Regions from separate parts of the Burkholderia sp. AW49-1 genome, predicted to be linked through region 1. Evidence: riboswitches for the same ligand, from Rfam matches in the RefSeq annotation. Region 1 holds a riboswitch; the other holds the start of a gene.
The links. A riboswitch is a leader RNA that binds a small molecule or an ion and turns the genes downstream of it on or off. The one in region 1 is predicted to bind cobalamin.
Positions count from the first base shown of each region.

Region 2: linked by a shared signal. The riboswitch ahead of ACV22W_RS00050 (TonB-dependent receptor domain-containing protein) and the one ahead of cobG (precorrin-3B synthase) in region 1 are both predicted to bind cobalamin.

Region 1 is NZ_JBSAXF010000005.1:286,423-291,411, reverse strand. Features, by position in the region: gene ACV22W_RS11405 (cobalt-precorrin-5B (C(1))-methyltransferase) at 1-632, opposite strand, end outside; gene cbiE (precorrin-6y C5,15-methyltransferase (decarboxylating) subunit CbiE) at 632-1,867, opposite strand; cobalamin riboswitch at 2,071-2,261, shown strand; gene cobG (precorrin-3B synthase) at 2,369-3,724, shown strand; gene ACV22W_RS11390 (precorrin-8X methylmutase) at 3,717-4,343, shown strand; gene ACV22W_RS11385 (precorrin-2 C(20)-methyltransferase) at 4,340-4,989, shown strand, end outside.
Region 2 is NZ_JBSAXF010000001.1:4,741-9,729, reverse strand. Features, by position in the region: gene ACV22W_RS00055 (helix-turn-helix domain-containing protein) at 13-1,029, shown strand; cobalamin riboswitch at 1,139-1,331, shown strand; gene ACV22W_RS00050 (TonB-dependent receptor domain-containing protein) at 1,647-3,575, shown strand; gene ACV22W_RS00045 (LysE/ArgO family amino acid transporter) at 3,610-4,248, opposite strand; gene ACV22W_RS00040 (Lrp/AsnC family transcriptional regulator) at 4,363-4,824, shown strand; gene ACV22W_RS00035 (VOC family protein) at 4,888-4,989, shown strand, end outside.

The DNA of each region.
Region 1 (4,989 bases):
ATGTGCGCGATTCCGTTCGCGCGGGCGACGTCGATGCCCTGGTGGATCGACGCGATGTACGCCGAGCAGGAGAACGGCCGCACGATGCCGGTCGTGCCGAGGATCGACAATCCGCCGACGATGCCGAGGCGCGGGTTCATCGTCTTCAGCGCGAGCGCCTCGCCGCCCTCGACGCCGATCGTCACGTCGAAGCCGCCTGCGTAGCCGAATTCGGCCGCGAGCGCGTCGAGGTGCGCGGTCATCATCTGGCGCGGCACCGGATTGATCGCCGGTTCGCCGACCGGCAGCGTGAGTCCGGCACGCGTGACGGTGCCGACACCCGGTCCCGCGTGAAAGCGCACGCCGGGCGCCGCCGCGAGCGCGACGCGCGCGAAGACCAGCGCACCGTGCGTGACGTCCGGATCGTCGCCGGCATCCTTGATCGTGCCGGCTTCCGCGCCGTCGGCCGTCGTCCGGCAGAACGCCAGCCGCATCATCACGTGCTGCCCCTTCGGCAGCACGATCTCGACGGCGTCGACCGCGACGCCCGCGAGCAGCAGGCGCGCGGCCGCGAGCGACGTCGCGGTCGCGCAGCTGCCGGTCGTGTAGCCGAAGCGCAGCGGTGCCGGTTGTTCGGGGGTTTCGTCGCGCATCACGCGGGGGCCGTGAGGTTCGTTGCCGTCGCATCGGGTTTGCGCACGTCGTACAGCGTGACGGGCAACGGCTGCCGCCACGTGTCGAAGCGGCCGAGCGGCTCGGCGTGCGCGAGCGACACGCGCGTGAGCGTGCCGCCGTGCGTCTCGCGCCACGCGGCGAGCGCGAGCTCGCCTTGCAGCGTGACCGCGTTCGCGACGAGCCGGCCGCCGGGCTTCAGCGCCGACCAGCACGCGTCGAGCACGCCGGGCGCGGTCGCGCCGCCGCCGATGAAGATCGCGTCGGGCGCAGCGAGCCCCGCGAGCGCAGCGGGCGCGCGCCCCGCGACGAGTTGCAGCCCCGGCACGCCGAGCGCGTCGCGGTTGTGCTCGATGAAGCGCTGGCGCTCCGCATGCGACTCGATCGCGATCGCCTGGCACGACGGATGCGCGCGCATCCATTCGATGCCGATCGAGCCGCTGCCCGCGCCGACGTCCCACAGCAATTCGCCGGGCGCGGGCGCGAGGCGTCCGAGCGTCAGCGCGCGCATGTCGCGCTTGGTGAGCTGGCCGTCGTGGCGGTACGCGTCGTCGGGCAGGCCGGGCGTGAGTGCGCGGCGAGGCGCATCGGGGCCGGCCTGGCAGTCGAGCGCGATCAGATTGAGCGCGGCGGTTTCGTCGATGTTCCAGTCTTGCGCGAGACCGTCGATGCGCCGCTCGAGCGGCCCGCCGAGGTGTTCGAACACGCTGATGCGCGTCGGACCGAAGCCGCGCGCGGCGAGTTCGGCGGCGACCGTGGCAGGCGTGTGGCCGTCGGCGCTCAGCACGAACAGGCGCCGGCCCGGCAGCAGGTGGCGCGCGAGCGTCGCGAGCGGCCGGCCGACGAGCGACACCGCGCCGACGTCCTGCAATGCCCAGCCGAGCCGCGCGGCCGCCAGCGACAGCGACGACGGCGCGGGCAGCACGCGCCATTCGTCGGGGGATAGTTCGCGCGCGAGTGTCGCGCCGACGCCGAACAGCATCGGGTCGCCGCTCGCCAGCACGCAGACGGGCGAACCGCGTCGCGCGAGCAGGCCCGACAGGTCGAATGGCGACGGCCACGCGGCGCGCTCGGCCCGCAGCCGCGCGGGCAGCATGTCGAGGTGCCGCTTCGCGCCGACGACCCACGACGCCTCGAGCAGCGCGCGCCGTGCGCTGCGCCCGAGCCCCGCGTAGCCGTCGTCGCCGATGCCCACTACCGTCAGCCACGCCGTCATGCACCCTTCCCCATCGTCCGGTTCCATCGAGTCGCCGTACGGCGCCGGTATGGCGCCGATGCGGCCGCCCGCATTGCGAAAGTCGGCATGGTACCGTGTTCCACCGCGCGTTTCATCTGCCGGGCCGCCGACGCCGGGCCGCATTTCGCTTCGGCCACGATGCTCGCTCGGCGGTCGCGAAGCGCGGGGGAAATCGGGTATGCTACGGCCGTTCGTTCGCCGGTGCCCTTCGGGGCCGAAGAGGGAACACAGGGCGCGCCGCGCGCCGCTGTGGCTGCCCCCGCAACTGTAGACAGCGAGCCGATCTCCCCCTCATGCCACTGGTTTCACCGGGAAGGCCGGGAGCCGGCGCCGACCTGTCAGCCAGGAGACCTGCCGGCATGAAAGTGCGTGCGTGCCAGTCGGCGTCGGGCGGGGTGTACCGATGCGTTGGCCGCGGCGCGACACTGTCCCGGTATCCCGTTGAGTTCCGCCCCCGATTCCATTCCTGCATCGACCGTCGTGCGCCCGTCGGCTTGCCCGGGGCTCGTGCGCGTCGTCGCGGCCGCCGACGGCGGGCTGTGCCGGATCAAGCTGCCGGGCGGCCGGCTCGACGCTCGGCAGGCGCGTGCGATCGCCGCCGCTGCGCGCGCTTACGGCTCCGGCGCGATTGATGCGACCAATCGCGCAAATCTCCAGTTGCGCGGCATCCGCGACGGCGCGGCCGATACGCTGGCCAACGCATTGCTCGATGCTGGCCTGGGCCCGCGCGCCGGCGATGCTGCCGACGACCGGGCCGCGCTCGCCGCGAGCGACGACGTCCGCAACCTGATGCTCAGCCCGCTCGCGGGGCGCGATCCCGACGCACTGCTCGACAGCCGCGCGCTCGCGCTGCCGTTGCTCGACATGCTGACGCACGAGCCGCGTCGCGGCGAGGTGTCGCCGAAATTCTCGATCCAGCTCGACGGCGGCGAATCGGTCGCGGCGCTCGATCATCCGCACGACATCTGGCTCGCCGCGTGGCGTCGCGGCGACGGGGCGGTCCGCATCGCCGCGGGCCTGGCCGGCTGCCCGCCGGTCGCGCCCGGTGATCCGCCCGCCTGGTTCGACGTCGCGCCGGAGCAGACCGTCGCGCTCGTTCGCGCACTGCTGCTCGCGTTCCTCGATCTCGCGCCGGCCGACATCACGCGGATGCGCGCGTTGCTCGCAACCGGCGGCGCATGCGCGTTGCGCGAGCGCGCGCAGCATTACGCGCCCTTCCCGCTCGAAGCCGATCCGGCACTGGCCGGCTGGCGGCGCAAGCAATCGGACGCCGCGCTGCGTGTCGGTGCACGGCCGTCGCGCGATGCGGATCGCTGCAGTGTCGGCGCGCAGTTCGTGCTCGGCCGGCTCGACGCAACGCAACTGGAACGGCTTGCGGCACTTGCCGACGCGCAAGGCGACGGCACGCTGTCGATGACCCCGTGGCAAGGCGTGTTCGTGCACGGCGTGCGGCACGAACGCACGCCGGCCTTGCTCGACGCGCTCGCGTCGCTCGGCCTCGTGTGCACGATGTCCGACCCGCTGGCGGCGCTGGTCGCGTGCACCGGCAGCGCGGGCTGCGCGAAGTCGCGCGCCGATACGAAACACGATGCGCTCGCGCTGGCCGCGCGCGTCGGCCATCCGGTCGACGTGCACCTGACCGGCTGCGAGCGTCACTGCGCGCTGCCGCACCCCGCGACGTCCACCCTCGTCGCGGTCGCGCCCGGACGCTACGACCTTTACCGGCGCGACGCCGCCGCGGGCCTCGGCGCCCCGCTCGCGCGCCATCTGACGATTGACCAGGCCGCGGACCGACTGACGGGCGCGCGGCACAGCCAGGACACCACCGATGCTTGACTACATTCGCGACGGGCAGGAAATCTACCGCCAGTCGTTCGCGACGATCCGCGCCGAGGCCGACCTGTCGAAGATTCCGCCCGATCTCGAGAAGCTCGCGGTGCGCGTGATCCACGCCTGCGGGATGGTCGATGTCGCCTACGACCTGCGCTTCTCGACCGGCGCCGGCACGGCGGGCCGCGCGGCGCTCGCGGCCGGCGCGCCGATCCTGTGCGACGCGCGGATGGTTGCCGAAGGCATCACGCGCGCGCGGCTGCCGGCCGGCAATCGCGTGATCTGCACGCTCGGCGAACCGGAAGTACCCGACCTTGCGCGGCATCTCGGCAACACGCGCTCGGCCGCGGCGCTCGAACTGTGGCGCCCGCATCTGGCCGGCAGCGTCGTCGTGATCGGCAATGCGCCGACCGCGCTGTTCCACCTGCTCGACATGATCGACGCCGGCGCGCCGCGCCCCGCTTTGATCCTCGGCTTTCCGGTCGGCTTCATCGGCGCGGCCGAATCCAAGGCGGCGCTCGACGCCGACAGCCGCGGCGTGCCGTACGTCGCGCTGCTCGGCCGGCGCGGCGGCAGCGCGATGGCCGCGGCCGCCGTCAACGCACTCGCGACGGAGGCAGAATGACGGCCCCGCGCGGACGCCTGTTCGGGGTCGGCGTCGGCCCCGGCGACCCTGAACTGATGACGATCAAGGCGCTGCGCGTGCTGCAGGCCGCGCCGGTGGTCGCGTATTTCGTCGCGAAGGGCAAGAAGGGCAATGCCTACGGAATCGTCGAGGCGCACCTGCTCGATGCGCAGACGCAATTGCCGCTCGTCTATCCGGTGACGACCGAGGCGCTGCCGCCGCCGCTCTGCTACGAGAACGTGATCGCCGATTTCTACGACACGGCCGCCGAGATCGTCGCATCGCATCTCGACGCCGGGCGCGACGTCGCGGTGATCTGCGAAGGCGATCCGTTCTTCTACGGGTCGTACATGTACCTGCACGATCGCCTCGCGCCGCGCTACGACACCGAGGTGATCCCGGGCGTGTGCGCGATGCTCGGCGGCACGGCCGTGCTCGGCCAGCCGCTCGTCTATCGCAACCAGAGCCTGTCGGTGCTGTCCGGCGTGCTGCCGGAGGACGAATTGCGCACGCGGCTCGCGCAGGCCGACGCGGCCGTCGTGATGAAGCTCGGCCGCAACTTCGACAAGGTGCGGCGCGTACTCGACGAACTGGGGCTCGCGAAACGCGCGCTGTACGTCGAGCGCGCGACGATGGCGGCGCAGCG
Region 2 (4,989 bases), on a different contig from region 1:
ATCGGGAGAGAGATGAAACAGCGCGCAATGCCGGCACGCGGCCGCATGTTGCCGGGCCTCGGCGCCCGCCTGCTGGACGAGCTGACGCGCAGCGGCGCACCGCCGGCTGAACGACCGACGACGCCCGGCGGCTTCGTCGCGCTGTACCGCGACGCGATCGAGCGGCTCGAGGCGCAGGTTGCGCGCGGCAACGGCCATCCGCCGATGCGCAAGCAGGAAGTCGACCTGATGTGCCGCTGCCTGCTCAGTTGCGCGACGCTCGCGGACGCAATCCGCTGCGCGGCTGAATTCTGCGAGATGCTGACGCCGCGCGCCGGCGCGCTGTCGCTCGCGGTGCGCGACGGGCGCGCGACGTTCCGGATGGATTCGCTGCGCCGCACGCGCAGCCCGGCCGCGTGCCTCGTCGACCTGACGGGCTTGTTCTGCTATCTGCAGTTGTTCGGCTGGCTGATCGGGCAACCGCTGCGACCGGACGAAGTCTGGCTCGGCCATCCGCGCCGCGACGACGCGATGCCGCTGCTCGGGCTGTTCAACGCGCCGGTTGACGTCGGCCGCAAAACCTATGGCTTCGCATTCGACGCTGCGCGGCTCGATGCCCGCGTGATCCGCCAGCCGGGTGAACTGACGGCGTTCCTCGTCGATTTCCCGTTTCGTCTGATCGATGCGGCGCCGGCCGTCGTGTCATGGGCGCAGCAGGTGCGCGGCTTTCTCGACGCGGCGCTCGCGCGCGAGCAGGCGCTGCCCGCGCTTGCCGAGCTGGCGACATGGCTCGGCGTCAGCGAGGCGACGTTGCGGCGGCGGCTGGCCGCCGAAGGCAGCGGCTATCACGCGTTGCGCGAGCGGTGTCTCGCCGACGTCGCGCGGCGCTGCCTGCGCGAGTCCGATTGGCCGGTCGCGCGGATCGCCGCGCATCTCGGGTTCGCGGGCGAAGAAGCTTTCCGGCGGGCGTTCGTGCGATGGACGGGCGTCGCGCCGAGCCGCTTCCGGCGCGATTGCCGCGCGGCCAACGCGCCCTTTCATCAGATGTAAAGGGGTCCTCATGTCTCGCAAGCGAGGATCTGGAAAAGAATCCGGCGATCACTGACGTTTTTTCGCATCCCCGCGCGCTTCGCCGATTGACGCGCCGGAGCGCTCGCCATTACGCTTGCGCGCTGATGGTTCCCGGAGACGGGATCAAAAGGGAACGCAGGAGAGGCAGCGCCTCGAATCTGCGGCTGCCCCCGCAACTGTGAGCGGCGAATCCGCACTACTCCAAGCCACTGGGAAACCGGGAAGGCCGGTGCGAATAGCGACCCGCGAGCCAGGAGACCTGCCATCGACCCGAGGTCCAAGCAGCCGCGCCGGGCGGGGTGTCCCGGAGCGCCAGGCGCCGCCTTTGGCGGTCGCCCCGTTGCATGGACGGCCCGACCTCAGGACCCTTCAGATGTCCAGTCTTTCCGCCTCCGCTTCCTCGCCGGAAGCGTCGTGCCGTCGCGCCAGCCATGGGCGCGGCGTGTCCGCACGCGTGTGCCGTGCCGTGTCGTTCGATCCGCGCGACGACCGCCCAAGCCGTCCGGTCTCGCGATAGACCGATACGAACCCGGGCGGTACGCACCGCCACCCGCTTACGCTCGCCGTACCTGCAACACGATCACGCTCATTGCCTCATGAATCTTCGCCACTTTCTCGCCACGTCCGCCGCCACGGCGCTGTTCGCCCCGATCGCCCATGCCGCCGGCGACACGGCCCTCCCGCAGCCGCCCCAACCCGCCGCAGCCGCCGACCTGCCGACGATCAGCGTGACCGACACGCGGCACCTGCCCGAATCGTTCGACCAGCGCTATGCGACGACGCAGGTGCTCACGCGCGCCGATCTCGATCGGCTGTCGCCGAGCGACCCGAGCATCACGCAGGCGCTCGCGACGCTGCCGGGCGTGACCGTCTCGCAAAACGGCGGCCCCGGCTCGTCCGCGTCCGTGAGCATCCGCGGCTCGTCCGCCAATCAGGTCGCGGTGTTCATCGACGGCATCCGGATCGGCTCGCCGACGACCGGCATCGCGCCGTGGGCCGACCTGCCGACCGACGCGTTCGAACGCGTCGAGGTGATCTCGGGGCCGGCCGCCGCATCGTTCGGCGCGAACGCGATGGGCGGCGTCGTGCAACTGTTCACGCGCCGCGCCGCCGGCCAGCCGAACCAGACGACCGTGTCGTTCGGCGGCGGCTCGAACAAGACCTTCGACACGCAGGTGCGCACGTCGGGCACCGTGCCGTCGACGGGGTCGCTCGCCGCGCTCGGCGGCCTCACCTACACGCTCGGCCTGCACAGCTACAACACGGCCGGCATCGACGCGACGCGACCGTTCGCCTACGGGCACGAGGACGGCCGCAATCCGTATCACGCGCAGGACCTCGATGCGCGACTCGGCTACGCGCGCGACAACTGGTCGATCTCGACGTTCGCGCTGTATCACCGCTCCGACCTGTCCTATGACAACGCCGGCTTTGCGAATCGCGAGCTCGATCATCAGCTGACGACCGGCATCGCGTTCCATCTCGACATCACGCCCGACACCCAGTTCGACCAGTCGTTCGGTTATGCGAACGACCGCCAGTTCCTGTACGCGAGCGACCCGACCATTCCGACCGACCAGATCAACTCGCAGCGCATCAGTTCGTCGACGTCGCTGACCCATCAGGAACACGGCTTCCGGCTGTTCGGCCTGCCGCTGTCGGGCGAGACGAAGGTCGCGTACGACTTCACGCGCGAACAGGCCTTCCTGCCCGTCGACGTGCCGGACGGCGTGCCCACGCGCAACGACTCCGCGTTCTCGCTGCATCAGTCGGCGACGCTCGGCAGCGTGACGATGTTCGTCGCGGGGCGGCACGAGATCATCGCCGGGAAGGCCGTGAACACCGGCAACGCCGCGCTGTCGTGGGCCATCACGCCGGTCTATACGGCGCGCGTGTCGTACGGCAACGCGTTCCGCCTGCCCTCGTTCAACGACCTGTACTACCCGGGCTACGGCAACCCGGACCTGAACCCGGAACGCAGCGATTCGGTCGAGGCCGCGCTCGATGCGAACACGGCGTACGGCACGTTCAGCGCCGCGATCTACGACACGCGCATCAACAACCTGATCGCCTACAACCCCGCGACGCGCTCGCCGATGAACATCGGTCGCTCGCACATCCGCGGCATCGACCTGTCGTACAAGGGCACGATCGGCCGTTATACGCCGGTGAGCGTCGCGGTCGGTTTCCTGAATCCCCATGACGAAACCAACGACAGCTGGCTCAACCGCCGGCCGCGCCAGACGGTCAGCGTCAACGTCGACCATACGTGGGACGAATTCAACCTGCACGCACTGAGCACGGGTGCGTCGCTGAACTACGGCGGCACGACGTTCGACGACCCGGCCAACACGACGTATCTGCCGTCGTACCTGACCGTGAACCTGCGCGCGTCGTACAGGATCAATTCGCACCTGACGGTGTCGGCGACGCTGTCGAACCTGTTCGACCGTCAGTACATGACCGCGTACGGCTACAACACGCTCGGCCGCACCGCGTTCGGCAAGGTCAGCTACACGTTCTGATCGCGCGCGCGGTGTGCCGGTGCCGCAGCGCGCGTCATGACCAGACGACGCCGCGCATGCCCGCGATCAACTGGGTCGCGCCGAACACCGCGATCACCACGGCCGACACGCGCGACAGCCCGTGCATGAACGTCAGCGGCATCTTCGCTCGCAACGCGGCGGTCGCGCTGCTCAGGCACAGCCACCACGTCGCGGATCCGAGGAACACGCCCGCGACCATCGACGCCACGGTCGGCCCCATCGTGCCTGCATGCGTGCCCGCCAGCGGGCCGAGCGCCGCGAAGATCCCGACGAACGACAGGATCGTCATCGGGTTCGACAGCGTGAGGCCGAAGGTCGTCAGGAAATCGCGCAGCACGGTCGTGCGCGACACGTCCTGCACCGCCGCCGACGCAGCCGGCGCCTGCCGCGCGATGGACCAGGCCAGCCACACGAGGAACGCGCCGCCGACGATTTTCAGCGCGACGGTCAGCATCGGAAACGCGGTGACGATGCCGGCGACGCCCAGCGCGCCGAGCAGCCCGTAGATCGCATCGGCGCACGCGGCGCCGATGCCCGTCGCGAACCCGGCGTGAAAGCCACGGCTCAGGCTGCGCTGGATGCAGAGCATGCCGATCGGGCCGACCGGCACAGCGATCGACAACCCCATCACGACGGACTTGATGAACAGCATGGCCGGCTCCTCGCGACATGCAATGACATGAACCGCATCGTAGGGAAAGTCCGGTCGCCGCTGAAGACGGTTTTTAAGGAAAAATGAGGCCTTCACCTTAAAAACTCCGCCGCGATGGACGAACTCGACTGGAAGATACTCGCGCTGCTGCAGGCCAACGGCCGCATCAGCTACACGGAGCTGGCGCGCCAGGTTCACCTGTCGGTGCCGGCGGTGACGGAACGCGTGAAGCGCCTCGAATCGGCCGGCGTGATCGACGGCTACACGGCGCGGGTCAATCCGGCCGCGGCCGGCTACCCGGTGAGCGCGCTGATCGGCATCACGGTGCCGCAGCCGGCGAAGGCGAAATTCCTGAAGCTGCTGGAGACGATTCCAGAAGTGGTCGAGTGCCATCACGTGACCGGCGCGGATTCCTACGTAATGCGGTTCGTCGCCGTCAGCATGGCGCACCTCGAGCAACTGATCGAGCGCATCAACCTGTACGGCGAAACGCGCACGTCGATCGTGATGTCGACGCCGCTGCCGGCGCGCGGGCTCGCGCGGCCGGCCGCGGCGGTCAAAGGCACTCGGGGGTGACAGGACGCCCCGCGTTGCGCGATGCTGTGCGTGGCGCACCTTGCACGAACCGGACAACCTGCCATGCCAGTCATCGGACTCAATCATTACAACCTGCGCGCGGATCGCGCCACGCTCGATACGCTGCGCGATTTCTACGTGACCGTCGTGGGCCTCCAGCCGGGC